Regions from separate parts of the Isoptericola haloaureus genome, predicted to be linked through region 2. Evidence: riboswitches for the same ligand, from Rfam matches in the RefSeq annotation. Region 2 holds a riboswitch; the other holds the start of a gene.
The links. A riboswitch is a leader RNA that binds a small molecule or an ion and turns the genes downstream of it on or off. The one in region 2 is predicted to bind cyclic di-AMP.

Region 1: another riboswitch for cyclic di-AMP. It lies ahead of V5O49_RS04300 (C40 family peptidase); the one in region 2 lies ahead of V5O49_RS14205 (C40 family peptidase).

Annotation. Positions count from the first base shown of each region.
Region 1 is NZ_JBAGLP010000110.1:85,844-100,128, forward strand. It holds gene V5O49_RS04295 (C40 family peptidase) at 1-775, shown strand, start outside; cyclic di-AMP (ydaO/yuaA leader) riboswitch at 1,039-1,200, shown strand; gene V5O49_RS04300 (C40 family peptidase) at 1,203-2,027, shown strand; gene V5O49_RS04305 (universal stress protein) at 2,234-3,184, shown strand; gene V5O49_RS04310 (DUF559 domain-containing protein) at 3,384-4,373, shown strand; gene V5O49_RS04315 (ABC transporter permease) at 4,537-5,361, opposite strand; gene V5O49_RS04320 (ATP-binding cassette domain-containing protein) at 5,358-6,377, opposite strand; gene V5O49_RS04325 (serine hydrolase domain-containing protein) at 6,487-8,067, shown strand; gene V5O49_RS04330 (GntR family transcriptional regulator) at 8,183-8,938, opposite strand; gene ehuB (ectoine/hydroxyectoine ABC transporter substrate-binding protein EhuB) at 9,177-10,148, shown strand; gene ehuC (ectoine/hydroxyectoine ABC transporter permease subunit EhuC) at 10,153-10,914, shown strand; gene ehuD (ectoine/hydroxyectoine ABC transporter permease subunit EhuD) at 10,911-11,558, shown strand; gene V5O49_RS04350 (amino acid ABC transporter ATP-binding protein) at 11,587-12,375, shown strand; gene V5O49_RS04355 (hypothetical protein) at 12,500-13,459, opposite strand; gene V5O49_RS04360 (aspartate aminotransferase type Ic) at 13,711-14,285, opposite strand, start outside.
Region 2 is NZ_JBAGLP010000118.1:872,027-886,311, reverse strand. It holds gene V5O49_RS14220 (alpha/beta hydrolase) at 1-695, opposite strand, end outside; gene V5O49_RS14215 (LppM family (lipo)protein) at 722-1,750, opposite strand; gene clpB (ATP-dependent chaperone ClpB) at 1,916-4,525, shown strand; gene V5O49_RS14205 (C40 family peptidase) at 4,660-5,877, opposite strand; cyclic di-AMP (ydaO/yuaA leader) riboswitch at 5,882-6,026, opposite strand; gene V5O49_RS14200 (septum formation family protein) at 6,336-7,043, opposite strand; gene V5O49_RS14195 (anaerobic ribonucleoside-triphosphate reductase activating protein) at 7,078-7,788, opposite strand; gene V5O49_RS14190 (ribonucleoside triphosphate reductase) at 7,778-9,577, opposite strand; gene V5O49_RS14185 (exodeoxyribonuclease III) at 9,699-10,496, opposite strand; gene V5O49_RS14180 (SDR family NAD(P)-dependent oxidoreductase) at 10,528-11,301, shown strand; gene pyrE (orotate phosphoribosyltransferase) at 11,327-11,905, shown strand; gene V5O49_RS14170 (HAD-IIA family hydrolase) at 12,001-12,777, opposite strand; gene V5O49_RS14165 (DUF368 domain-containing protein) at 12,808-13,779, shown strand; gene V5O49_RS14160 (TrmH family RNA methyltransferase) at 13,772-14,285, shown strand, end outside.

The DNA.
Region 1 (14,285 bases), on a different contig from region 2:
CCGCCGCCCGATGATGGCGGCCCCCTCCGCGGCCGCCGGCCGTCGGGCTGCTGTGGTGGCGACCGCCGGTGGCCTGCTCGTGTCGACGATCGGCGGGGCGACCGCCGCGCACGCGGCACCGGTGGACTCGGACGCGGCCAAGAAGCTGAGCACCGTGGACCTGGGTGCGCTGACCGACCAGGCCAAGCAGGCGCTGGAGGCGGCGCCCGTGGTCACGGTCGACGCCGAGGCCAAGGTCACCGTCGAGCGCGTGACCCCGAAGATCGCCGAGAAGGCCGACATCAAGGCCGCGCCGGAGCCCGAGCCGGAGCCCGTGCGCGAGACCACGCCGTCCCGCTCCGGCGAGCGGGAGTCGGTCTCGACGTCCTCCTCGTCGTCCTCGACCTCCTCGTCGAGCACGACCGAGTCCTCGAGCTCCGCCTCCTCGGTCCCGGCCTCCGCCGTCGGCTCCTCGGTCATCTCGGTCGCCTCGCGCTACGTGGGCGTCCCGTACGTCTCCGGCGGCACGACGCCGTCCGGCTTCGACTGCTCCGGGTTCACCCAGTACGTCTTCGCGCAGGTCGGCATCTCGCTGCCGCGCTCGTCCTCGGACCAGCGCTACGCCGGCACCGTCGTCTCCCGAGCCGCCGCGCAGCCGGGCGACCTCATCTGGTCCCCGGGCCACATCGCGATCTACGCGGGCGGCAACACCCAGATCGACTCGCCGCGTCCGGGCAAGACCGTCCAGTTCCGCAACATCTGGCAGTCCAACCCGACCTTCATCCGGGTCGGCTGAGCCTGCCGGACTCCACGACAGAGGGCCCTGTCGCGCCGAGAGCGCGACAGGGCCCTCTGTCGTCCGTCCAGGGGTCTCGCGGAGACAGGGGCGCGGGCGCTCCCTGAAGCGCTCAGCGGGCCGTCCAGACGCCGAATCGGGGCCCGCGGAACACGCTCGGCCCGGGATCGTGATCGAAACGTGACATGGCGCCGCGTATCAGATACGGTTCAGGCGTTCGGTGGAGCATTCTGCCGGACCTCGACCGGACGCCGAGCCCTGCCGCCGGTCGTGAACCGAGACCCAGGCAGGGGCGGGGGACCCACTTCTGGGCACCGGAGACGGTGTCCTCGGGGTGAAGCCCCACGGTTCTCGGACCGTGGGGCCGGGTGATTTCTCCCACCCGAACCCGACAGCTGACTTCGTAGGCGGACAGGAGAGGGAAGACGTGAACGCACGCAACACCACGCGCGGCCGGCACCGGGCCGCACGCCGCCCCATCACCGCACCCTCGGCCGCAGCCGGCCGTCGCGCCGCCGTGATGGCCACGGCCGGTGGTCTGCTCGTGTCGACGATCGGCGGGGCGACCGCCGCGCACGCGGCACCGGTGGACTCGGACGCGGCCAAGAAGCTGAGCACCGTGGACCTGGGTGCGCTGACCGACCAGGCCAAGCAGGCCCTCGAGACCGCGCCTGTGGTCACCGTCGACGCCGGGGCCAAGGTCACCGTCGAGCGCGTGACCCCCAAGATCGCCAAGAAGGCCGACATCAAGGCCGCGCCGGAGCCCGAGCCGGAGCCCGTGCGCGAGACCACGCCGTCCCGCTCCGCCGAGCGCGAGCCGGTCTCCACCTCGTCCTCCTCGTCCTCCTCCTCGTCGTCGAGCACGACCGAGTCCTCGACCTCCTCGGCGCCCGCGGCCAGCAGCTCGCGTGGTTCCCAGGTCGTGTCCATCGCGGCCCGCTACCTGGGCACCCAGTACGTCGTCGGCGGCGCCTCGCCCTCCGGCTTCGACTGCTCCGGCCTGGTGACCTACGTCTACGCCCAGGTCGGCGTCTCGCTGCCGCACTCCTCGAGCGCGATCCTCAGCGCCTCGAACACGACGCAGATCTCCTCCTCCGAGGCGCAGCCGGGCGACCTCATCTGGTCCCCGGGGCACATCTCGATCTACATCGGCAACGGCCAGCAGATCGAGGCGACCCGCCCCGGTGGCTGGACCGTCCGCCAGTCCAGCCTCTGGCAGTCCAGCCCGACCTTCCTGCGGGTCACCGGCTGATCGTCCCGCGACGACTCCCGACGCCCCGGCACTCCGCGTGAGTGCCGGGGCGTCGTGCTCTGCGCTGGACGTGGCGGCGCGGGTGCTGTTCTCGGCGCTGCCCCCGCTCGACGGCCCGGCTTTGCTGCGTCTTGCGGCCTGCTTTCGCTAGGCTTGAACCACGGTTCGCCGGACGCCGAGGTCCGGACGTACGAGGGAGGCGCGAGATGACACGTCCTGAGGTCGTCCTGGTGGGGGTCGACGGCTCCGAGCCGAGCCTGCACGCCCTGGACTGGGCAGCGGCATATGCCGAACGGGTCGGCTGGCGCCTGCACGTGGTGTGCACCTACTCGCTGCCGTCGTTCACGGCCGCGTCGCTGGACGGCGGGTACGCGGCGCTGGACGACACGGCGATCGCCGAGGGCGCGAAGGCGGTGCTCGCCGAAGCCACGGCCCGTGTCGAGGGCATCGGCGTCCCGGTCCAGGGGACCGTCGCCACCGGTGACGCCGCCGGGGTGCTGGTCGAGATGTCGTCCGACGCGTGCCTCGCGGTCGTCGGGACGCGCGGCCGGGGCGGCTTCACCGAGCGTCTGCTCGGCACGGTCTCGTCGGCGCTGCCCGCGCACGCCCACTGCCCGACCGTCGTGGTGCCGTACCGCTCGGACCCGGAGGAGGGCGACGGCCCGGACCGCCGGGACGGTGCCGCCGTGCATGCCGTGCGACGCATCGTCGTCGGTGTCGACGGATCGCCGACCGCCGAGGTCGCGCTGCGGCACGCCGTCGAGCAGGCCGAGACCTGGGGCGCCGAGCTCGTGGCCGTGGCCGGCGTCCCGCTGGGCAGCGGCGCGGGGGTCCTCGCCTGGTTGCCGTCGCAGATCGACCACGAGCAGATCCTCGACGACGTCCGCGCGGGGCTGGACGTCATCGTCGACCGGGTCGCGGCGGAGCATCCCGGGCTGACCATCAAGCGGCACGTGCTGGACGGGTCCGGGGCCGAGCTGCTCACGGAGTTCTCCGGCGCCGCGGACCTCGTCGTCGTGGGGTCGCGCGGCCGTGGAGGATTCCGCGGCCTGCTGCTCGGGTCGACGAGCCAGGCGGTGCTGCACCACTCCAAGTGCCCGGTCCTCGTGGTGACGCGCAAGTGTGACGAGGAGCTGCAGGCCGACTCCGCCGCCTGAAGGCGCCCTAGCTCGGTCTGCCGCCCACCTGCGCGCCCCACCCTCCGCCGCCCCACCTTTCGTTGTGGGCATGAAATCTGCAGGTCGGACCGAGGTCCGACCTGCAGATTTCATGCCCACAGCACTGGGGCGGGCGGTTGCTCCCCGGGGCTGTGGATAACGCCGGCGCGAGTGCCGACGGCTCTGGCACGGTCGTGTCGTGCCGCGATCACTGCCTGAGGACGACGACCTTCCGGAGCGGCCCTTCCGCGTCGCCGATGCCCTCGCGCAGGGCGTGGAGCCGACGACGCTGCGTCGGGTCCGGTTCGACAGCCCCTTCCACGGCGTGCGCGTCGCGTCCGGGGCGGCGGCCGGGCTCGAGGCACGATGTCGCGCTCTGCTTCCGGTCCTGGGCGACGGCGTGGTCTTCAGTCACGTCACGGCCTTGCGGCTGTTCGGCGTCGACGTCCCGTGGACGATGGAGGACCTGGCGGCCGACGGCGCCGCACCGCACGTGGTCACCGCCGCTGCGGCCGACCGTCCCCAGCGTCAGGACGTGATCGCGCACCGGACCCGGCAGGAGGTCCTCGACACGACGACGATTCGCGGGTTGCCCGTGACGACGCCTGCCCAGACGTTCGTCCACGTCGCCGCGCATCTGCGGTCGCCGGACGACATCGTGGTGCTGGGTGACGCGATGATGCGGCACGCCCGCGAGCTCACGAGCCCCACGGAGCTGGCACGGCTCGCCGCACGCACCCGGAAGGTCAAGGGGATCGCTCAGGTCCGTGCCCAGATCCCGCGCCTGCGTCCCGGCACCGACTCGGTGACGGAGACCCGGACACGACTGCAGCTGACGGATGCCAACCTGCCGTGCCCGCTGGTCAACGCGACCATCCGGCTCGCCGACGGCACCTACGTCAAGCGGTGCGACCTGCTCTACCCGGAGCATCGGGTCGTCATCGAGTACGACGGCGACCAGCATCGCACCGACCGCGGGCAGTGGCGGGAGGACGTGCGTCGGCGCCGATGGGTCCAGGAGCTCGGGTACCAGGTGGTCGTCGCGGTCGGCGACGACCTGACGCGGAACGGTGGTGTGCGTCCTGGCGGCGTCGTGGGACGGGTCCGTCCGCTGCTCGATCGTGCTCCGACACCGGTGCCGGCCGGTACGCCGGAGACCGTCGTCGTGCCGTACCGCGCCACGATCTGAGCGGCGACCTCAGCGTCTTCCCGGGGCGCCCGCCGTTGTGGGCATGAAATCTGCAGCCGACCTCGGCGTGTCGACTGCAGATTTCATGCCCACAACGATGGGGCGGCCGGGTCGGCCGGGGCGGCCGGGGCGGGTGGGGTGGCGCGCGGAGGGACGCGGCGGGTCAGTGGCGGTTGCGGTAGAGGTACATCGTGATCGGCGCGAACACCGCCGTCATCACCACCGCCGAGACGAGCACGGTGACGATGTCGCCGGCGTCGACGACCCCGCCCATCAGGCCGCGGACCGCCGTGACCAGGTGCGTAACCGGGTTGACGTCCACGAACGCCTGCAGCCCGGACGGCATCGTCGCGGGGTCGACGAAGATGTTCGACGCGAACGTCAACGGCATGAGCACCATCATCGACACGCCCATCACGGCGTTCGGGGTGCGCAGCAGCAGGCCGAGGATCGTGAAGATCCAGCTCAGCGCGAAGGCGAAGACCAGCAGCAGCGCGACGCCCGCGACCACCCCGAGGACACCGCCGTCCGGCCGGAAGCCGATGACGAGCCCGAGCCCGATGCACATGACCGACGCGATCGTGTACCGCACCTGGTCCCCGAGCAGCGCGCCCACGATCGGTGCCGGCCGCCAGACCGGCAGGGAGCGGAAGCGGTCGAAGACGCCCTTGGTGATGTCGGAGTTCAGCGTGTAGCCGGTGTAGACGGTGACGATGATGATCGTCTGCACCAGGATCCCGGGCAGCAGGAACTGGATGTACGCCGTCGTCGACCCGGCCAGGGCCCCGCCGAACAGGTACGTGAACATCAGCGTGAAGACGACGGGGGAGACGAGCACGTCGAAGAGCTGTTCCGGCACGTGCTTGATCTTGAGCAGCGCCCGCCACCCGAACGTCAGCGACGTCGAGACGGCCGACGGGCGCGACGGCCGTTCCTCCAGCGCGACGGCTTCGCGCAGGGTGGTCGTGCTGATGTCGACGGCGGTCATCGGGACACCTCCTGCTCGAGGGCGGGCTCGCCCGAGCCCTGCTCGTCCTCCGGCAGCGGCTCGCCGGTCAGCGTCAGGAACACCTCGTCCAGGCTCGGCTGGCCGAGGGAGAACTCCGGAACGGCGATCCCGGCCTCCTCGAGCGCGGGGAGGACCTGTGCCACCCGGTGCGTGCCGTCGTCGGGCACCCGGGCGGTCAGGCCGTACGGGTCGGTGGGCAGCGTCGGCTCGGTCCCGAGCACCCGCTGCACGACGGCGGCCGCCTCGGCCCGCCGCGCGGCGTCGGCGAGCCGCAGCGTCACCGCGCCCTGGCCGACGGAGTGCTTGAGCTCGCTGGGCGAGCCCTCGGCGATGAGCCGGCCGTGGTTGATCACGCCGATGCGGTCGGCGAGCTGGTCGGCCTCCTCCAGGTATTGGGTGGTCAGCAGCACCGTGGCGCCGTCCTGGACCAGCACGCGCACGATGTCCCACACCTGGTTGCGCGATCGCGGGTCCAGCCCGGTCGTGGGCTCGTCGAGGAACAGCACGCGCGGGGACAGCACGAGCGAGGCGGCGAGGTCGATGCGCCGCCGCATGCCGCCGGAGTAGGTCTTGACCTGTCGTCCACCGGCGTCGGTGAGGCTGAACGCCGCGAGCAGGTCGGCGACCCGCTGCCGCGCCGCGGGCCCGCGGAACCCGTACAGCCGGGCAAGCATCAGCAGGTTCTCGGTCCCCGTGAGGTCCTCGTCCACCGAGGCGTACTGGCCGGTGAGTCCGACGGCGGCACGGACGGCGTCGGCCTCGGACACGACGTCGTGGCCGAGGACCTTCGCGGTCCCGGCGTCCGGGCGCAGCAGCGTGGCGAGCATCCGCACGACCGTCGTCTTGCCGGCGCCGTTGGGCCCCAGGAGGCCGTACACGCTGCCGGTGGGGATGGCCAGGTCGACGCCGTCGACGGCCTTCGTCGTCTTCTTGCCGGAGGTGAAGTGCTTGACGAGGCCGGTGGCCTCGACCGCGTGCTGGGGCCCGTCGCGCATGAGGGTCTCCTCGGTGGGTGTGCTGCCAATGTAGAACGTAGGACGCGGCACCGACAGAGAATTCATCGTTCGGCGGACGGGCGCCCGCGAGGTCGTTAGGGTTTCGCCCATGACCCCCCGCACCGCGCAGCCCGTGCACCACCCGGGCGCCACCGCCGAGCGCCTCAACACCGCCTACCTGGCCGACTGGGTGGCCACGCAGGCCGGTCTGGCCCGACTGCCCGGCGTGCAGTACGCGGTGAGCATCGACGGCGAGCTCGTCCTCGACGGCGCGTGGGGCGTCACGGACCTGACCTCCGGCACCCCGCTGCGCCCGGACCACGTCTTCCGGGTCGCCTCGCACTCCAAGACGTTCACCGCGACGGCGGTCGCCCGGCTGGTCGACGCCGGCCGGCTGCGTCTGGACGACCCGCTGTCCCGGCACGTCGCCGAGCTGGACGGCTCCGACGTCGGGCGGGTGACGGTGCGCGAGGCGCTCGGGCACACCGGCGGGGTGCTGCGCGACGGCCACGACGCCGACTACTGGCAGCTCGCGACGCCGTTCCCGGACCGTGCCACGCTGCTCGACGAGGTCCTCAGCCACGGGGAGGTCTTCGGTCGCGGGGAGCACTTCAAGTACTCCAACCTCGCCTACGGCCTGCTCGGCATGGTCATCGAGGAGATCACCGGCACCCGGTACAGCGAGCACGTGCGCACCGAGCTGATCGAGCCGCTGGGCCTGGCCGACACCTCGCCGGAGCTGGACGACGACGTCGCTCGCCGCGCCGTCGTCGGGCACAGCGCGCGAGCGCTCGCCGCCCCGGGGCTGGCGACGATGTTCGCGGACGGCCGGCTGCCGGTGGCGGCGGTGACCACGGGTGCGTTGTCGGCCGCGACCGGGTTCTGCTCGACGGCGCGCGACCTGGTGCGCTGGGCGGACGCGCACGCGGACGGCTCGACCCTGGTGCGCCCCGAGACGCGTCGGCTGCTGCAGCGCGACGAGTCGGTGATCGACCGGCCGCACAGCCCGCGGCGGGGCTACGGGCTCGGGTTCGAGACCCGCGAGGTGGGCGGCCGCCGGCTGGTCGGCCACTCGGGTGGCTTCCCGGGGCAGATCACGCGGACGTGGTTCGACCCGTCCGAGCGCATCGCCGTCGCCGTCCTGACGAACGCGATCGACGGCCCGGCGGACGCGCTCGCGCTCGGGATGTTCGGGCTGGTCACCGCGGCTCTGGAGGGTCTCGAGGCCGGGTCTGCGGCCGAGGCCGGGGCCGAGGCTGAGGTTGAAGCCGGGACCGGGGCCGACGGCGGCGATCCGGCCGCGCCGGCCACCCCGGACGGCGAGTCGCCGGACGACGGCGAGACTGCGGCCGAGCGGTCGCCGGACGACGGCGGCACCGCTCCGCACCCGCTGGACCGCTGGACGGGCCGGTTCGCCAACCTGTGGGGCATGACGGACGTGGCGCGGCTGGGCGACCGGCTGTGGGCCGTCGACCCGCGCCGGGCGGACCCGCTGGACGGTGCCGAGCGCCTCGAGGTCGACGGCGACGTGCTGCGGCCGGAGCCGCACGCCGGGTTCGGTCCGGTCGGTGAGCCGATCCAGGTCCTGCGGGAGGCCGACGGCCGGCCGAGCGCCGCCGTCGTCGGCGGGATGACCTCGTGGCGTGCGGACGACTTCGAACGTCAGCGCCGGGCGCACGCCTCCCGCTAGACGACCGCCGGCTCCCTGTGCGCGGCGCCCGTGCGCTGTGGGCGTGAAATCTGCAGCTCTGCCCCACGCAGAACTGCAGATTTCACGCCCACAGCTTCATGGCCGCTGCGCGGTGTCAGAGGTGGAGGGGGTCGAGCCGCGGCGGCGGCAGCGGCCGCGGCTCCTCGAGGGACTCCGACCCGAACCGCTCCGGGGCGAGCAGACGCATCACCGCGTCGTCCAGGTTCGCGCGGATCGCTGCCTCCAGACCGTCGGCGTCCCGCGCCTCGAGCCGTTCGACGATGTCGGCGTGCGCCTCGGCGGCGTCCTTGCGCACGACGTACTCCTCGCTGACCGTGAAGCTGGCGATGCGCACCTCGACGATCAGCGTGCTCATCCAGTGCAGGAGCCACGGGTTGCCGCTCGCGGCCACGAGCTGCCAGTGCACGTTGAGGTCCGCCGCGCCGACTCGCAGGGCGTCGTGGGTCGCGTCGGCGCGCACCAGCTCGTCGTGGGCCGAGCGCACGGCAGCCACCTGGTCCGCCGTCGCCGTGTCGACGGCGGCGCGCGCCGCCGTCGTCTCCACCATCGTCCGCGCGGCGTACAGCGGGCGGATCCGGTCCTTGCCGATGGTCCGCACGGACAGGCCGCGTCCCGGGGTCGCGACCACGAGCCCTTCGGCGACGAGCCGCTGCGCCGCCTCGCGGAACGGGCCACGGCTGACGCCGAGCTGCCGGGCCACCTCGATCTCGCGGATCGGTGCCCCGACGCGCAGGGCTCCGGTGTAGATCGCGTTGCGCAGCTCGACGGTGATGAGGTCCACCGTGGAGGGTCGGGTGACGGGGGAGAGGGCCGGTGCGGCACCGGGCGCAGGCCGGTGGGGCGGGTGCATGGAGCTCCTTCCGAGGTCACGACACGACAACGATCCCGGTCGGCGGATGTTGCAGGCAGATGTCGCCGGGTGAAGTCTGCCGCGCCGAAGGGCGTGATCACGCCGATCTTGCGATTGTAGGACAATCAGACGCGACGACACGCCCATTGTCGGATCGTTCGGAACGGGGATACCGTAACGAATCGTCCACACATCCAGCCCCGCTGTGTCCACGTCGGGGCGACGGAAGGAGACTCCCGTGCAGTCCACGAGGACCACGAACCGCCGCCGGGCTCTCGCCGCGGCCGGCTCCGCTCTTGCTCTGACCGCCCTGGCCGCGTGCTCGAGCGTCGACGACGGTGGCTCGGACACCGGCGACGGCGGCGACACCGGCGACAGCGGCGACGGCGAGTCCATGTCGACTCTCGCCGACCTGCAGGAGGCCGGCTCGATCAACGTCGGCTTCTTCGGCGAGGTGCCGTACTCCTACGAGGAGGACGGCGAGCTCACCGGCGCCACCATCGAGCTCGGCCGCCAGATCTACGGCGAGCTCGGCATCGACGAGGTCACCGGCACGCAGGTCGAGTGGGGTGCGCTCATCCCGGGCGTCAACGCCGACCGTTTCGACGCCGTCAGCGCGGGCATGTCGATCCTGCCCGAGCGGTGCGAGCAGGTCGCCTTCGCCGAGCCCACGATCATGTACACCACGGCCTTCCTCGTCCCCGAGGGCAACCCCGAGGGTCTGGAAGACTGGCAGTCGGTCGAGGGCAGCGGGCTGACGCTCGCGGTCACCTCCGGCGCGATCGAGGCGGGCTACGCGGACGAGACCGACGTCGAGGCCATGGAGGTCCCGGACCGTCAGGCGGGCCTGGACGCGGTCGTCTCCGGTCGCGCCGACGCCTACGCCCTGACCGGCATCTCGCTGCGTGCTCTGGCCGAGGAGACCGACCAGCCCGTCGAGGCGACCGAGGCGTTCGTCGCCACGATCAACGGCGAGCCCCAGATCGGTGCCGGCGCGGAGGTCTTCCGCCAGGACGACACCGAGCTCCTCGCCGCCTACAACGACGGCCTCGCCACCTACCTGGAGGACGAGGACGCCTGGCTCGAGGTCATGGAGCCCTTCGGCTTCTCCGGCACCGAGTTCCCGCCCTCCGGTCTGACCGCAGAGCAGCTCTGCGACCCGGACCAGGACCTCTCCGACCTCGCGGACGAGCTGGGCATGGACTACTGAACGCATGAGCGATGACATCCAGGACCTCGTCGAGAGGCTCCCGCTCCTCGGGGACGCGGTTCTTGTCACGTTGCAGATGACAGTGGGCGGGGCTCTCCTCGCCGTCGTCATCGCTGTGCTGCTCGGGTTCGGCTCGCGCACCCAGACTCTCTGGGTGCGCGGGCCGTCCCGCGTCGTCGTCGAGTTCTTCCGCGGCACGTCGCTCGTGGTCCAGCTCTTCTGGCTCTTCTACGTGCTGCCCGTGTTCGGCTTCAAGATGGAAGCGCTCGCCGTGGCGATCGTGGCGCTCGGGCTCAACTACGGCGCTTACGCCTCCGAGGTGGTCCGCGGGTCGATCGCGTCGGTCCCGCAGGGGCAGTGGGAGGCGGCGACCGCGCTGAACATGACGTGGTTCCACAAGGTGCGGCGGGTCATCTTCCCGCAGGCATGGGCGCTGATGATCCCCATGCTGGCCAACCTGCTGATCCAGCTCCTCAAGGGGTCGGCGCTGGCGTACTACATCACGCTGCAGGACGTGAACTTCTGGACCGTCGAGCTGCGGCGGGCCACGGCCGACACGTTCTTCAGCTACACGGCCGGTCTGATCGTGTACTTCATCATCGCCTACCTGCTGACCTGGGGGATGAACATCCTGGAGGAGCGCGCCAAGCGGCGGCTCGGCCGCGGCACGCGGCCCACCCTGCGTGAGACGTTCGGCCTGAAGCCCGCCTCCAACCCGAGGCTGGCCAACATCGCGGGAGCCCCGGCTGGGGGTGGCGGCGCATGAACAACGACAGTATCTGGGATTGGGAACGCGCCTGGGAGGTGCTTCCCGACCTGCTCCAGGGCCTCTCGGTCACCATCCAGATGACCGTGCTCGGCATGATCATCGCCTCGGTCCTGGGCCTCTTCATCGCGCTCGCGATGCGGACCCCCTCGCGCTGGCTGACCACTCCGCTGAAGTTCGTCGTGGACTTCATCCGCATGACGCCTCTGCTGGTGCAGCTCGTGTTCGTCTACCTGCTGCTGACCTGGGTGCCCGGCTACGTCGTCGGCTTCGTCGTGCTCGGCGTGCACTACGCGACGTACATGTCCGAGGTCTACCGCGCGGGGATCGAGGCCGTGCCGAAGGGACAGTGGGAAGCAGCCACGGCCCTGAACATGGCCAAGGGGCGCACCTGGCGTGCCGTCATCCTGCCGCAGGCGATCCGCAACACCCTGCCCGGACTGGGCAACTACGCGATCTCCATGTTCAAGGAGACGCCGTTCCTCTTCGCCATCTCCGTGACGGAGATGTACAAGGCGGGGCAGGACTACGGTGCCAACACCTTCTCGTACATCGAGGCGCTGACGATGGTGGGTCTGCTCTTCCTCGCGGTGAGCTACCCGACCTCGCTGCTGGTGCGCAGGATGGAGATCCGTCTTGCCTGATCCGAACCACCCCGGGGAGAGCCCGACCATGACCACTGCCACGGGTGACGTGCCCGCCATCGAGTTCCGGGACGTCGACAAGCGCTTCGGCGACAACGTCGTCCTGGACGGACTCAACTTCTCGGTCCCGCAAGGCCAGCGCGTCACGCTGATCGGCCCGTCCGGGTCCGGCAAGACGACGATCCTGCGGCTGCTCATGACGCTCGAGGAGCTCAGCGGCGGCCTCATCCTCATCGACGGTGACCCGTACACGCACGAGTACAAGGGCGACAAGTGGGTCGCCGTCCCCGAGAAGCGGCGGCGCGTCGTGCGCAACCGTGTCGGGATGGTCTTCCAGCAGTTCAACCTCTTCCCGAACATGACCGTGATCGAGAACATCATCGAGTCCCCGATCCACGTCCTGCGCAAGCCGAAGGACGAGGCGATCGCGGACGCCGAGCGGCTGCTCGAGAAGGTCGGCATGACCGAGAAGCGGGACTTCAAGACCAACGAGCTGTCCGGTGGTCAGCAGCAGCGCGTGGCGATCGCTCGCGCGCTCGCGATGGACCCGGAGATCCTGCTGCTCGACGAGGTCACCTCGGCGCTCGACCCCGAGATCGTCGCCGACGTCCTCGACGTCCTGCGTGAGATCGCGGAGACGACGGACATCACGATGCTGCTCGTGACCCACGAGATGCAGTTCGCCCGCGAGGTGTCGGACCGCGTGCTGATGTTCGACAAGGGTCAGATCGTCGAGGAGGCGGACCCCGAGACGATGTTCACGAACCCGACGCACAACCGCACCAAGGAGTTCCTCAAGGCCGTGCTCGGCGGCTGACGAGGCACTCGCCCGGAGCGGAGTCGCAGGGTCGGACGCCAGAAGAATCTCGGCTGACCTGCAGGTGCACGAACGGCCCGCCTCACCCGGAGCTCCGGGAGGGGCGGGCCGTTCGTCGTGCGCGCTAATCCGAGGAACCGGTGTCGTCGGAGCCGGTACCGCTGCTCCTCCCGGAGGAGGACGTGCCATCCTCGGGCGTCGCCGGATCGGTCGGCTCGGCCGGCTCCGTGGGCTCGGCGGGGTCGGTCGGCTCGGCCGGGTCCGTCGGTTCGACCGGGGTCGTCGGCTCGGGGCTAGGCTCCGGCGTCGTGCCGGTGCCCCCGTCCGTCCCGGTGCTGGACTCGTCGGTCGGCTCGACGGACTCCTCGTCGTCGGTCCCCGTCGACGAGCCGTCGGTGCCGGTCGTCGCGCCGGAGCCGTCGCCCTCCACGATCCGGTTCCCGGAACCCACGACGTCGGCGGAGTCGCGCTCCACCGTGCGGCTCAGGCTCGTCCCGGACCCGTCGACGCCCTGGACGGCAGCGGCCAACGGCTTGCCCATGAACAGCTCGGCCACGAGCACGACCCCCATGACGACGACGAACACCACGGCCGTCGAGGCGGCGAGGACGCGGAAGGTGCCGTGACGGTCGATCGTCCGCAGCCAGGCGTTGCGCGGCCGGGCCGGGGCATCGACGTGGTCGGAGGGCCCGTCGGTCTCGTCCTCGACGGCGCCCGCGCCGACCGCCGTGACGGTCGCCGTACCCGGGGCGGCCTGCGACGCCGGGGTGCCGCCGTCGGGCAGCGCACGTGCCTCGGGCCGCGGCCGGACCATCTGGCCGACGACGGGCTTGAGCTGGGCGTGCGTCTTCTCGATGGAGCGCGTGTAGAGGAAGTTCGCCACGACCGTCAGGACGCTGGCGACACCGGCGCCGATGATGGTGCCGGCGATGCCGAAGAACGACAGCATGACGGTGGTGCTGACGGCGGCGAGCGCGCTGGCGACGATCTGAGTGACCGAGAGCTTGGTGGGCTCCGGCAGCTTCTCGTCGGCCTCGGTGCGGGCCGGGCGCTCGTCGCTCGGGGGAGGGGCGATCGCGGTCACGGGCGCCTCCTGGGTGCGCAGGGACAGGGGAGCCCGCGTCACCCGTCGGCCGACCTGCCGTGCGTTGCTGCGGGTCCGACGTCGGCCGCGGGCTGTCCTGAGATTCTAGGAAGCGACTGTGCGGTCCCCGGTGGGGATCCGGGGAGTTTCTGTGCTGTGCCCGACGCCACGCCCCTCGGCGTTGTGGGCATGAAATATGCAGCTGCACCCCGGGCGCAGCTGCATATTTCACGCCCACAACGGGCAGCGGGTCAGGCGGAGGCGGACTCCGCGGCGGCGAGCAGGATGCAGGTCGCCACGCCGTCCATCGCCACGCGGACCTCGTCCAGCGGCGGCATGGACGGCGCCAGCCGGATGTTGGCGTTCTGCGGGTCCTTGCCGTACGGGAACGTCGCCCCGGCCGGGGTCAGCTTGATGCCCGCCTCGCCGGCGAGCTGGACGACGCGCGAGGCGGTCCCCGGCACGACGTCGACCGACACGAAGTAGCCGCCGTCCGGGTCCGTCCAGGTCGCCACGCCGGTGTCGGCGAGCCGGTCGCCGAGGATCTCGACGACCGCACGGAACTTCGGTGCCAGGATCTCGCGGTGCTTGGCCATGTGCGCCCGCACCCCCGCCGCGTCGCCGAAGAACATCGCGTGCCGGAGCTGGTTGACCTTGTCCGGGCCGATGGCGCGGAACGACAGGTGCTTCGTGAACCAGGAGATGTTGGCCGGCGAGGACGCCAGGAACGACACCCCGGCGCCGGCGAACGTGACCTTCGAGGTCGAGGCGAACATCAGCACGCGGTCCGGGTTCCCGGCCTCGGCGGCCAGGTCGATCGCGTTCG
Region 2 (14,285 bases):
CGCCGCTGGGACCGGCGGACCGAGCGGAACCAGGCCGCGCGCACCGGGAACGGCTCGTGCGGCTTCCAGGTCGTGTCGAAGTCCCACTCGCCGCCGTGCGCGCGGTGCAGCGCCCGGGCGTAGGCGTCGTCGAGGTGGCTGAGGACGGCGCGCGGCGCCAGCGGGGCGACGGCCTCGGCGAGCGCCACCCCCGCCCACCGGAACGGGCGGGGCGCGTTGTGCTCGAACCACGGGCTGTTCAGCACCAGCGCGTCCGCGCGGCCCGGGCGGGCGTCCGCCCACAGCGGGACGACCAGCCCGCCGGTGGAGTGGGCGAGCACCACGAGCCGCTCGTGACCGGCGGCCCGCACCGCGTCCGCGGCGGCGTCCAGGTCCTGGGCGTGCAGCGCCAGGTCGGGGACCTGGTTCGGGTCGCCGCCGGCCGCCTCGTACGACTCCCACGAGCGGCCGTGGCCGCGCAGGTCCACGGCGTAGGACGCGAACCCGGCGTCGGCCAGGGCGCGGGCGACGTGGGGGTGGAAGTAGTAGTCCGCCAGGCCGTGCACGGACAGCACGGCCACCCGGGCCGGGTCGCCGAGCGGCGCGACCGACGGCACGTGGCGGACCAGGGTGGCGCTCGCGCCCTCCGGCAGGTCCAGGGTCCGGGCCTCGAAGCCCTCGCCGAGCAGGTCGGGGTGCCAGTCGGTCGCTGTCATGTCCCGAGGCTATCGGGACCGGCGGCTCAGCGCGGCGGCGTCGGCGGGGTGCCGTCCGGGTCCTGGTACGGCTGCTGGGGCGGTACGACGGGCGGGGCCTGCTGCTGCGGCTGGGCGTAGCTCGGGGGCACGGCGCCGCCGCCGTAGGGCGCGGGGCCGCTGCCGGGCGCGCCGGCCCCGGGCGGGCCGGGGGTGCGGTTGTTGCGCACGACGAGCGCGACGACGACACCGAGGACGGCCAGCCCGAGCACGAGGCCCACGATCCACCAGGGGAAGCCGCCGGCGTCGTCCTCGGCCGCGGTGTCGGCCATGTCGTCGGCGGCCGCGGACTCCTCGTCGGTGGCCTCCGCGGTCGGCTCGTCGGTCGCCTCCTCCTCGGAGGTCGTGGCCTCGTCCTCCGGCGCGGCGGCCCCGCCGGAGACGGCCGAGCCGCGGGCGTACACCTCGGTGACCTCCCCGACGGACGGCGTCCACACGACGGTGTTGCCGTCCACCTCGCCCGTGGTCTCGCTGATCGCGCCGGGGAACGTCACGGCGATGCGCATGTCGAAGCTGTCGAGCAGGCCCTCGGGGAGCTCGCCGCCCATGTCCTCCATGTCCTGGGCGTCCTGGCTCAGGTCGAAGACGCCGTCGACGACGTACTCGTCGCCGTCGCGGGTGATGGACAGGTCGTCGCTGCCCTCGCCGCTCATCTCCGAGATGGGCTGGTCGACGAAGCCGACCTCGACGCCCGTGTACTCGCCGTCGGACCAGGGCTGCTCCGTCGAGCCCTCCGGCAGGTCCTCGGTGAGGGAGTCCTCGCCCTCGTTCGACATGTCCCACAGCTCCTGCGGGTCCATCCCCAGGGACTCGGCGAACTCGTCGGAGATCCCCATGATCACGGTGCCGGAGGCCGTGTCGTCCTCGCTGAGGGTCATGTCCCAGTCGACCTTCATGCACCCGGAGAGCGCGAGGAGGCCGACGGCGGCGAGCACGGCCGTCGCCGCCCGTCGGACCCGTGGCCGGGGCCGACGGCGGTCGGGGGCGGACGGCGGCGGGGCGAGCGTGGCAGGCATCACCGTCCCAGCATCCCCGACCGGCGTCGACAGGGCATCCGGACCGCTGCATGCAGGGCGAATTCACCCGCCGCCACCTGCCGTGGCGAGGCAAAGTTGAGCGGAATAGACTCAACTCTGCGGCGGTTGACGTCAGCAGTCACTCGTACCGGACCCGGAGGACCCATGGACACCAAGTTCACGACGATGTCGCAGCAGGCCATCGGTGACGCCGTGCAGTCGGCGTCCGCCGCCGGCAACCCCCAGCTCGAGCCCGCCCACCTGCTGTCCGCGCTGCTGCAGCAGACCGGTGGTGTCGCCGTCGGGCTGCTCGAGGCCGTCGGGGCCGGCCCCCAGCAGATCGGGCAGAAGACCCGCGCCGCGCTCGTCGCGCTGCCGACCGTGAGCGGCGAGGGCGTCGCCCAGCCGTCGCCGTCGCGCGCCATGCAGAGCGTGCTGACCACCGCCACCCAGGAGGCCGAGGCGCTCGGCGACGAGTACGTCTCCACCGAGCACCTGCTCATCGCCGTGGCCGCCGGCCAGTCCGCTGCCGCCCAGGCGCTGAACGCCGCCGGCGCCACCGCGGACGCGCTGCGCGCCGCGCTGCCCGCCGTCCGCGGCAACGGCCGGGTCACCAGCCCGAACCCCGAGGGCACCTACAAGGCCCTGGAGCAGTACGGCAGCGACCTCACCCAGCGGGCCCGGGACGGCAGGCTCGACCCCGTCATCGGCCGTGACGCCGAGATCCGCCGGGTCGTGCAGGTGCTGTCGCGCCGCACCAAGAACAACCCCGTGCTCATCGGCGACCCCGGCGTCGGCAAGACCGCCGTCGTGGAGGGCCTCGCCCAGCGCATCGTGGCCGGGGACGTGCCCACCTCGCTGCAGGGCAAGCGGCTCGTCGCCCTCGACCTCGCCGGCATGGTCGCCGGTGCCAAGTACCGCGGCGAGTTCGAGGAGCGGCTCAAGGCCGTCCTGGAGGAGATCACCGCCTCCGACGGCGAGGTCATCACCTTCATCGACGAGCTGCACACCGTCGTGGGTGCGGGCGCCGGCTCCGAAGGAGCCATGGACGCCGGCAACATGCTCAAGCCCATGCTCGCCCGCGGCGAGCTGCGCATGGTCGGCGCCACCACCCTCGACGAGTTCCGCGAGAACATCGAGAAGGACCCGGCCCTGGAGCGCCGCTTCCAGCAGGTTTTCGTCGGCGAGCCGTCGGTGGAGGACACCGTCGCGATCCTGCGCGGGCTCAAGGAGCGCTACGAGGCCCACCACAAGGTGACCATCGCCGACTCGGCGCTGGTGGCCGCCGCCGCGCTCTCCGACCGGTACATCACCGGCCGCCAGCTGCCCGACAAGGCCATCGACCTCGTCGACGAGGCCGCCTCCCGCCTGCGCATGGAGATGGACTCCTCGCCGGTGGAGATCGACGAGCTGCAGCGCGCCGTCACCCGGCTGGAGATGGAGGAGGTCGTCCTCAAGGACGCCGAGGGCTCGGCCGACGCGGCCGCGCGCGAGCGGCTCGAGAAGCTGCGCGCCGACCTGGCCGACCGGCGCGAGGAGCTCGCCGCTCTCACCGCCCGCTGGGAGGCGGAGAAGGCCGGCCACAACCGCGTCGGCGACCTGCGCGCCCGCATCGACGAGCTGCGCACCGAGGCCGACCGGCTGCAGCGCGAGGGCGACCTCGAGGCCGCCGCCCGCCTGCTGTACGGGGAGATCCCGTCCGTCGAGCGCGAGCTGGCCGAGGCCGAGCAGGCCGAGGCCTCCGAGGCGGCGGCCGAGGAGGCCGCCCAGGAGACGCCGATGATCGCCGACAAGGTCGGGGCCGACGAGGTCGCCGAGGTCGTCTCGGCCTGGACCGGCATCCCCGCCGGCCGGATGCTGCAGGGCGAGACCGAGAAGCTGCTCAGCATGGAGGACGTCCTCGGCGAACGGCTCATCGGCCAGCAGGCCGCTGTCCGGTCCGTCTCGGACGCGGTGCGGCGCTCGCGGGCCGGGGTCGCCGACCCCGACCGGCCGACCGGGTCGTTCCTGTTCCTCGGGCCGACGGGTGTCGGCAAGACCGAGCTCGCCAAGTCCCTGGCGGACTTCCTCTTCGACGACGAGCGCGCCATGGTGCGCATCGACATGTCGGAGTACTCCGAGAAGCACTCGGTGGCGCGGCTCGTCGGGGCCCCTCCGGGGTACGTCGGCTACGAGGAGGGCGGTCAGCTCACCGAGGCGGTCCGCCGTCGGCCCTACTCCGTGGTCCTGCTGGACGAGGTGGAGAAGGCCCACCCCGAGGTGTTCGACATCCTGCTGCAGGTGCTCGACGACGGTCGGCTCACGGACGGCCAGGGCCGCACCGTGGACTTCCGCAACACCATCCTGGTGCTCACCTCGAACCTGGGCTCGCAGTTCCTCGTGGACCCGACGCTGGACGAGGCAGCCAAGCGCGAGAGCGTGATGACCGCGGTGCGCGCGGCCTTCAAGCCGGAGTTCCTCAATCGGCTCGACGACGTCGTGCTGTTCGACGCGCTCACCCTCGGCGAGCTGGGCCGGATCGTCGAGCTGCAGGTCACAGCGCTGGCGGACCGTCTCGCCGACCGTCGGATCACGCTCGACGTCACGCCGCCGGCCCGCGAGTGGTTGGCGCTGGAGGGCTACGACCCGGCGTACGGGGCGCGGCCGCTGCGCCGGCTGGTGCAGCGCGAGATCGGTGACCGGCTGGCGCGCCGGCTGCTGGCCGGCGAGGTGTCCGACGGTGACACCGTCGTCGTCGACCGGGTGGAGGGCGACGAAGGTCTGACCCTGCGCTGAGGCCCGTCGCCGACACCCCGCAGACACGAGATCGACCCACCCGGCCGAGACCGACGTACTGAACGTCGATCTCGGCCGGGTGGGTCGATCTCGTGGGGTGGTCCTGCGCCGGTGCGCTGCCGGTCAGGTGCGGGTCAGATGCGGATGAACTGGGGGTTGGACTGCCAGATCGTGCGCTTCACGACGCCGACGCCCGGACGCGCCGCCTCGATGATCCGGCCGTTGCCGGCGTAGATCCCGATGTGCCCCGGCGAGTAGACGAGGTCACCCTTCTTGGCGTTGCTGCGCGAGACGCGCTTGCCCATGGAGGCCTGCGCCGACGACGAGCGCGGCAGGGTCTTGCCGGTCGCCTTCTTGTAGACGTACGAGGTGAAGCCGGAGCAGTCGAACCCGGTGGCCGGCGAGGTGCCGCCGTAGGAGTAGCGGTGGCCGACGTAGCTGTTCGCCACGCGGACGACCTTGTCGCCGCGGGTCACCTTCGGGGCCACCCGGACGTTGCGGTGCCTCGTGGTCTTCTTCAGGCCCTCGCCGCGGACGGGCACCGCCACGACACGGATCCGGTTGCCGCCGACGTCGTACTTGCCCAGCCCAGGACGGAAACGCACGACGCCGTTGCTGTTGGTCTTCTTCACCGCGACCTTGTCGCCTGCGACGATCAGGCGGACCCATCCCGTGACGGGCTCGCCCCACTTGCGGACCTTGGCCGTGTACTTCGGACGGGTGTGCGACTTGCCCTTCGTGGCCTGCTTGCGGCTCATCGATACGTAGAGGTTCGTGCGCGCCTTCGGCTTGATGCGCACCGTGCGGTTCTTGGTCACCTGGTCGAGGCCGGTGGCCGCGGCCGGGGCGACGACGGCGCGGACGCCGTTGCGGCCGACGTCGTACTTGCCGAGGCCCGGACGGAAGTGGATGGTGCCGTCGGCGTCGAGCTGCTTGACGGCGACCTTCGTGCCCTTGACGTAGAGCCGGACACGGCCGGCGAACGCCTCGCCGTCGGCCGTCGTGGCGCTCACGGTGTACTTCGGACGGGTGTGCCCCTGGCCCTTGCGGCCGGTGTGGCGGGACTTCGACATCGAGACGTCCGGCGTCGTGCTCACCACGACGGGCTCCTCGGTGGGAGTGGGCTCGGGCGTGGCCGTCTCGGTGGCGGTGGGCTCGGGCGTGGCCGTCTCGGTGGCGGTCGACTCGTCGGACGTGGTCGTCGCCTCGTCGGCGACGGCGGACTGGGCGCCGGCCACGAGCGTGCCGCCGGCGAGGGCGGCCGTGAGGGTCATGGCGACGGCAGCGTGCCGTGTCCGCGGCGGGCGCACCGCGCCCCGCGGGCGCGCAGCATCCAGGGAGGTGGTGGACATGGGGTACTCCTCCAGCCGGCGAGATGAGCTGTCGGGTTAGGCCGAGAAGTGGTGGCCTGCCGCCGAAGGACGGCTTCACCCCGAGGGTGGCGACGTGCGTCACCCGCAATACCTGGGTCTCCCGCTGCTGCCGTCGGTGCTCCGTTGGGCCGGCCCGCCGGCAGCACTGGGCTGCGGGCCGGTCGCCGCCCGGTCTCCGGACGACGTAGGGACCGTAACCACGCGATCACGGTAGGTCACAATCCGATAACGACCATGTCGGGAGATGGTCGTGGAGGAGACGTGAAGGGATCCGGCGGCGGGAACGTGCCCGTCATGACCGACGAGTCCGGACAGAACCGGACGGAACGCCTCGGCCTCGACGTGCCGGATCGGACGATCGCCGCATCCAGGGTGCCGGGTCGGTGAAGATCGGGCGCGGGTCCGATGACGTCCGTCGACATCCCGGGGCCGCCCGGTCAGTCCAGCAGCGACCCGGTGCGCTCCTCGTCCAGCACGGCGACGCACAGCCCGGTCCGGTCACCGGCCGCCCACGAGTCCTCCGTCGGGGTCCACACCACGAAGGCGACCGACGGCGCCGCCTCGGCGCGGGCCTGCGGTCCGAGCAGGTCGGCGGTGCAGCCGCGCGCCGTGCGGGCGGCCACCACGTCCTCGCCCGGCCAGATCGCGTCGCTCGCGGCGTCGGTGCGCCCCACCACCTCGGCGACGTGCGGGTCCGCGCAGGGCACGACCTCCACCGCGCCGACGCCGCCCTCCGTCGACGCGCCCGACAGGCACGAGCCCAGGACGAGCTGGACGGCGTTGACCGTCGTGGGAGCGGTGACGTCCGCGGCGACCGGCTCCCACGCCTGCTCGCGCGCGCTGGAGGTCAGGGCGGAGATCCCGGTCGCACCGGCCACCACGAGCACGATCAGCCCGACCACCGACAGCACCCAGATCCGCGCGGTGCGCCGCGCCGCGGCACGCTCGGCCGGCGTCGGCCCGCCCGGGGCTCCCCAGCGTGTGCCGTCGCCCGACCGGGCCGGTGGGGCGGCGGCGGTCGCGCCCGGCGCGGCGGCGGTCGCGCCCGGCGTCCCGGCGACCGGCGGCGTCCCGTCCGGCCCGGCCGCGGGCGTCGCCGGACCGGGCGAGGCGAAGGAGAGGTCGTCCTCGGGTCGCTCGGTCATGGAGGACAACCTACCGAGCCGTGCGGGCCCCGGGTCAGACGCCCACACGCCGCTCGACGCCGGGCAGGTCGTCGTCGTACAGGACGTCGGAGAGCCGCCGCCGGTCGAGCCGGCGCACCCAACCGGCGCGGGCGCCGTCGGGCCGCGCCTCCTGCACGACCCAGCGACGGACGCCGATCGCGGTGAGGCGGGCACCGATCGCGAGGACCTCGTCGCGGGTGTGCACCGTCGGGTCGACGGTGGTGCGCACCTCGTGGTCGACCCCGGACTCGACCAGCAGCCGAACCGACTCCCAGGCGGCCCGGCCGGACGGGGCCGCGCCGGTGACCTCCTCGTAGCGGTCCGGGAGCGCCTTGACGTCCAGCCCGACCCAGTCGACGAGCGGCAGCACGTGCGCCAGACGGGCGGGCCACGCGCCGCCGGAGTGCAGTCCCACCTCGAGCCCGAGGTCGCGGACGTCCCGGCAGGCGTCCGCGAGGCCCGGGTGCAGCGTCGGCTCGCCGCCGGAGATCACGAGACCGTCGAGCATCCGGCGTCGCCGCTCCAGCAGGTCGAGGAGCTCCGACCAGGTCGCGCCGGGACGACGGCGGGGGTCGATGAGGGCCGGGTTGTGGCAGTAGGTGCAGCGCCAGGGGCACCCCTGGGTGAAGGCGGTCGCGACGAGGTGCCCCGGCCGGTCCACGGTGGAGAACGGCACGAACCCGGCCAGCCGCAGCGGGGCACGGGTCGGCGCGTCAGGCGACATCGACACCCACCGCTGTCGGCTCCCGGAAGGTCACACGCTCGGCGTACTCGCCCTGCTTGCCGGTGTTGAACGAGGCCACGGGCCGGAAGTAGCCCATCACGCGGGTCCAGACCTCGGTGGGTGCGGAACAGGTGGGGCACTCGCGCACGTCGCCGGCCAGGTAGCCGTGCGTGGCGCAGATCGAGAACGTCGGCGTGACCGTCAGGTAGGGCAGCCGGTGGTTCTCCAGGGCCCGTCGCACGAGCCGGCGGCAGGACTCGTCGCTGGAGACCTGCTCGCCGAGGTACAGGTGCAGCACCGTGCCGCCGGTGTAGCGCCGCTGCAGCTCGTCCTGGCGGGCCAGCGCCTCGAACGGGTCGTCGGTGAACCCGACCGGGAGCTGGGTGGAGTTGGTGTAGTAGGGCTGCTCGTCGCTGCCGGCCTGCAGGATGCCGGGGTACCGGGAACGGTCCTCCCGGGCGAACCGGTAGGTGGTGCCCTCGGCCGGGGTCGCCTCCAGGTTGTACAGGTGCCCGGTGCGCTCCTGGATCTCCACGAGGCGTCCGCGCACGTGATCGAGCAGCTCCAGGGCCATGGCGTGCCCGGTCGGGGTGGTGATGTCGTGGGTGTCGCCCGTGGCGTTGCGGATCATCTCGTTGACACCGTTGACGCCGATGGTGGAGAAGTGGGCGTCGAGTGTGCCGAGGTAGCGCTGCGTCCACGGGTACAGGCCCCCGTCCATGAGCTCCTGGACCGTCGCCCGCCGTGCCTCGAGGCCGTCGGCCGCCAGGTCGATCAGTCGGTCCAGAGCGGCGTACAGCGCGTCCCGGTCCGGGCCGTGGACGTGCCCGAGCCGGGCGCAGTTGACGGTGACCACGCCGATCGAGCCGGTCTGCTCGCCGGACCCGAACAGCCCGTTGCCGCGGGCCAGCAGCTCGCGCAGGTCGAGCTGGAGGCGGCAGCACATCGACCGCACGTCGCCCGGGTTGAGGTCGGAGCTGACGAAGTTCTGGAAGTACGGCGTGCCGTACCGCGCGGTCATGGTGAAGATCTCCTCGGAGATCTCCGAGTCCCAGTCGAAGTCCGGCGTGATGTTGTACGTCGGGATGGGGAAGGTGAAGACCCGGCCGGCCGCGTCGCCGGCGGACATGACCGCGACGAACGCCCGGTTGATCATGTCGGACTCCTTCTGGAGGTCCCCGTAGGTGACGTCCAGGACGTCCTCGCCCACGACGGGGTGCTCCTCGGCGAGGTCCTCCGGACAGGTCAGGTCGAAGGTGAGGTTGGTGAAGGGCGTCTGGGTGCCCCACCGGGAGGGCACGTTGAGGTTGTGCACGAACTCCTGCAGGGCCTGGGTGACCTCGTCCTGGCTGAGGCGGTCGACGTGCACGTACGGCGCGAGCAGCGTGTCGAAGGAGCTGAACGCCTGGGCGCCCGCCCACTCGTTCTGCAGGGTGCCGAAGAAGTTGACGATCTGGCCCAGCGCGGACCCCAGGTGCCGCGGCGGGCGCGAGGAGACCGCGCCGGGCACGCCGCCGAACCCCTCGGACAGCAGCTGGCGCAGCGACCACCCGGCGCAGTAGCCGCCGAGGACGTCGAGGTCGTGGACGTGCAGGTCGCCGTCGCGGTGGGCGGCGGCGAGCCCGGGGGAGAACACCTCGTCGAGCCAGTAGTTCGCGATCGTCTTGCCGGCGACGTTGAGGACGAGCCCGCCCAGCGAGTAGCCCTGGTTGGCGTTGGCGCGCACCCGCCAGTCGGCCCGGGCCACGTACTCGCTGACGGCGGCGGAGGCATCGATCTGCGTACCCATGGCGGCTCCTCGGAAGGTCTTGTGAAGGCCTTCACAAGGCTAGTCACCCGGAGGATCCTCCTGTCGCCGACACGCCGGGCCCGACGGCGTGACATCGATCCGGACCCGGCGTCACCTCGGCTCAGGCCAGGTCGAGCACCACCGGGACGTGGTCGCTCGCGCCCTTGCCGCGGCGCTCGTCCCGGTCGATCGAGACGCTCGTGACCCGGTCGCGCAGCGCGGGGGAGGCGTACGCGAAGTCGATGCGCAGGCCCTTGTCCCGGGGGAAGGCGAGCTGCTGGTAGTCCCAGTAGGTGTACGTGCCGGGTGCGGGCACGTGCTCGCGGGTGACCTCGGTGAAGCCCGCCTGCTCGAACGCCGCGAACGCCTCCCGCTCGGGCGTGGACACGTGGGTCCTGCCCGCGAACGCGGTCACGTCCCACACGTCGGTGTCGCGGGGGATCACGTTCCAGTCGCCGAGCAGGGCGAGCTCGACCGCCGGGTCCGCCGTCAGCCACCGCGCGGCGGCGGCGCGCAGGCCCTCCAGCCACGCCAGCTTGTAGGCGTAGTGCGGGTCCTCCAGCGTCCGGCCGTGCGGCACGTACAGCGACCAGACCCGCACGCCCCCGCACGTCGCCCCCAGGGCGCGGGCCTCGACGCGCGGTTCCTGGTCGGGCTTGACGAACGACGGCTGGCGCGGGAACGACGTCGCCACGTCGGCCAGGCCCACGCGGGAGACGATCGCGACGCCGTTCCACTGGTGGTACCCGGTGTGGGCGACCTCGTAGCCGGCCTCCTCGAAGGGCAGGTGCGGGAACTGGTCGTCGCGGCACTTGGTCTCCTGGACCGCCAGCACGTCCGTGCCCGACCGCTCCAGGAAGGCCAGCACGCGGTCCAGCCGGGTACGGATCGAGTTGACGTTCCACGTGGCGATACGCACGCGAGCACCCTAGGCCACATAGAGTGCCGTCATGGGTACTGCGCTCGTCACCGGCGCCACCGCCGGTCTGGGACTGGAGCTCGCCTGGCAGCTCGCCACCGCTCGTCACGACCTCGTGCTCGTGGCCCGGGACGGCGACCGGCTCGACCAGGTCGCCGGACAGGTCCGCGCCGCCGCCGGCGTCCGCGTCGAGGTGATCGCCGCCGACCTGTCGCGGCACGAGGACGTCGCGCGCGTCGCCGAACGGCTGTCCGTGACCGGCGCCGAGGACGGCGACGACCGTCGCCCGGTCGGGCTGCTCGTCAACAACGCCGGCTTCGCCCCGGCCCAGCACTTCGTCGGCGGGGACCTGGAGGTCGAGCTGGCCGCCGTCGACGTCATGGTGCGCGCCGTCATGGTGCTCTCGCACGCCGCCGCGGAGCAGATGGTCTCCCGCGGGCGCGGTGCCGTGCTCAACGTCGCCTCCGTGGCGGCGCTGACCGCCGGGGGGAGCTACGCGGCCGCCAAGGCCTACGTCCGCACCTTCACCGAGGGGCTCGCCGTGGAGCTGGCGGGTACCGGCGTCACGGCCACGGTGCTGTGCCCGGGCTTCACCCGGACCGAGTTCCACGACCGGGCCGGGCTGGACACCGACGTCCTGCCCGACGGTGCGTGGCTGCACGCGCCCGAGGTGGCGGCCCACGCGCTCGCGGACGTGCGCCGCGGCGTCGTCATCTCCACGCCGTCGGTCCGCTACAAGGCGGCGTCCGCGGTGCTGCGGGCCATGCCCCGCTGGGCGGTGCGCGCCGTCGGGCACTACCGCTGAGCCCGGTCCCCGTACCCTGGTACCCGTGACTTCCGCCGACTTCTCCCCGACCCCTCGCGAGCAGCTGCTCGAGCTCGTCAAGGAGCTCGCCGTCGTGCACGGCAGGGTGACGCTCTCCTCCGGCAAGGAGGCCGACTACTACGTCGACCTGCGCCGCATCACGCTGCACCACCGCGCCGCGCCGCTGGTCGGGCACGTGCTGCTGGACCACCTGGAGGAGGTCGGGCTCGGCACGGCCGAGGTCGACGCCGTCGGCGGGCTCACGCTCGGTGCGGACCCCATCGCCGACGCCCTGCTGCACGCCGCGGCGTCCCGCGGGCAGGACCTGGACGCCTTCGTGGTGCGCAAGTCCGCCAAGACGCACGGGATGCAGCGCCAGATCGAAGGGCCGGACGTCACCGGCCGCAAGGTCGTCGTGCTGGAGGACACCACCACGACGGGCGGGTCGCCGATCACCGCCATCGAGGCGCTGCGCGAGGCCGGCGCCGAGGTGCTCGGCTGCGCGACGATCGTCGACCGGGCGACCGGCGCCGGCGAGAAGATCGAGGCCCTCGGCGTGCCGTACCACTACCTCTTCGACCTGGACGACCTCGGTCTCGCCTGACCGCCCCCGTGCGTTGTGGGCATGAAATCTGCAGCCTGAACCCGTTCAAGGCTGCAGATTTCATGCCCACAAAGGGACCCGGAGGGGCGGCGCCCTCAGACGCGGTCGACGAGGTCCGCGATCGAGTCGACGACGTGCGACGGGCGGAACGGGTGGTGGTCGACCTCGTCCGGCGTCGTGGAGCCGCTCAGCACCAGGAACGTCTCCAGACCCGCCTCGATGCCGGCGACGATGTCGGTGTCCATCCGGTCGCCGATCATCGCCGTGGTCTCCGAGTGCGCGACGATCCGGTTCAGGGCCGAGCGGAACATCATCGGGTTCGGCTTGCCCACGTAGTACGGGGAGCGTCCGGTCGCGGCGGTGATCATCGCCGCGACGGAGCCGGTGGCCGGCAACGGACCCTCGGCCGAGGGGCCGGTGGTGTCCGGGTTCGTCGCGATGAAGCGCGCCCCGTCCTTGATCAGCCGGACGGCCTTGGTGATCGCCTCGAAGGAGTAGGTGCGCGTCTCGCCGAGGACCACGTAGTCCGGTTCGGACTCGGTGAGGGTGTACCCCGCCTCGTGCATGGCCGTCGTCAGCCCCGCTTCGCCGATCACGTACGCCGACCCGCCCGGCACCTGCTCGGCCAGGAACGTGGCGGTGGCGAGCGCGGAGGTCCAGATCGACTCCTCGGGCACGTCGACGCCCGAGTGCGCCAGGCGCGCGGCCAGGTCGCGCGCCGTGAAGATCGAGTTGTTCGTCAGCACCAGGAAGGGGCGGTCCTTCGCGCGCAGGGCGTCGACGAACTCCGCCGCGCCGTCGATGGCCTGCCCCTCGTGCACGAGCACGCCGTCCATGTCGGTCAGCCAGCACTCGATCGTCCGCTCGGTCATGGGACACACCGTAGCCCGTAGGCTGCACGCGTGACCGACGAGCCCTCCGAGCCCCCCACGCACACCGGCGCCGTCCGCCGGCACGCCGCGGCCCCGACCGGTACGTCCTGGCGCTCCGCCCCCGGGCTGGCCGTCCGCGGCGGGCTGGTCGGCATGGCCGAGTCCGTCCCGGGGATCTCCGGCGGGACCATCGCCCTGATCACCGGGCTGTACGACCGGCTCCTGGCCGCGGCGAGCCAGGTCGTGCACGCCGGTCGCGAGCTGGTCCAGGGGGTGGCGCAGGGCCACGGGCTGCGACCGGCCGGGCGGGCGCTGCGGGCCGTCGACTGGCGGTTCCTCGCCCCGGTCGTGGGCGGCATGGTGGTGGTGCTGTTCGCCTCGTTGAGCACGATCGCGCCGCTGCTGGAGGAACACCCGGTCCCGGTGCGGTCGGTGTTCTTCGGCATGATCGCCGTCTCGGTGCTGGTCCCGCTGAGCATGATGCCGCACCGGTTCCGCGGGCTGGACGCGGTGCTGCTGGTCGCGGCGGCCGTGGCGGGCTTCTTCCTCGTCGGCCTGCCGCCGTCGGAGGTCTCCGACCCCTCTCTCTGGTACGTGGCCCTCGCCGCGGCGATCGCGATCAACGCCCTCGTGCTGCCGGGGGTGTCGGGGTCGACCCTGCTGGTGATCATGGGGCTGTACATCCCGGTCCAGCAGGCGATCGAGGACCGCGACCTGGCCTTCGTCGGTGCCTTCGCGGTCGGCGCGGCCGTCGGCCTTGCCTCGTTCGTCAAGCTGCTGCACTGGCTGCTCGGGCACCGGCGGCAGGGCACGATGGCGGTGCTGGCGGGGCTGATGATCGGCTCGCTGCGGGCGCTGTGGCCCTGGCAGGACGCCGACGGCGGGCTGCTCGCCCCGGCGGGCGCGGGCGCCGTCGTCGGCCCGCTGCTGCTCGCCGTGGCGGGCGCCGCGCTCGTGGGCGCCGTCTTCTGGTGGGAGAGCTCGCGGGTCGTCGATGAGTGACGAGCCGGTCGGTGTCGGCCCCTGGCCCGGCGGCCCGGAGGCCTGGCCGCGCGCGGCCGACGGCGGTCCCGACCCGCGCTACGACCCCGAGCTGCTGGAGCACGGGGACCGGCGCAACGTCGCCGACCCGTACCGCTACCTGACCGTGGAGGCGATCGTCGCTGACATGGATCACCGTCGCGACGCCGACGCTTTTCTGCACGTGGCGATCGAGAACTGGGCGCACGACCTGAACATCGGGTCGGTGGTGCGCACGGCCAACGCCTTCAACGCGGCCGGCGTGCACATCGTGGGCCGACGGCGGTGGAACCGCCGGGGCGCGATGGTCACCGACCGCTACCTGCACGTCCACCACCACCCGGACGTCGAGACGCTGGTCGCCTGGGCCGCGGGCGAGGGCCTGCCGATCGTCGGTGTCGACAACGTGCCCGGGTCGGTGCCGCTGGAGCACCGTGCGCTGCCGGCGCGGTGCGTGCTGCTCCTCGGCCAGGAGTCCAGCGGGCTGA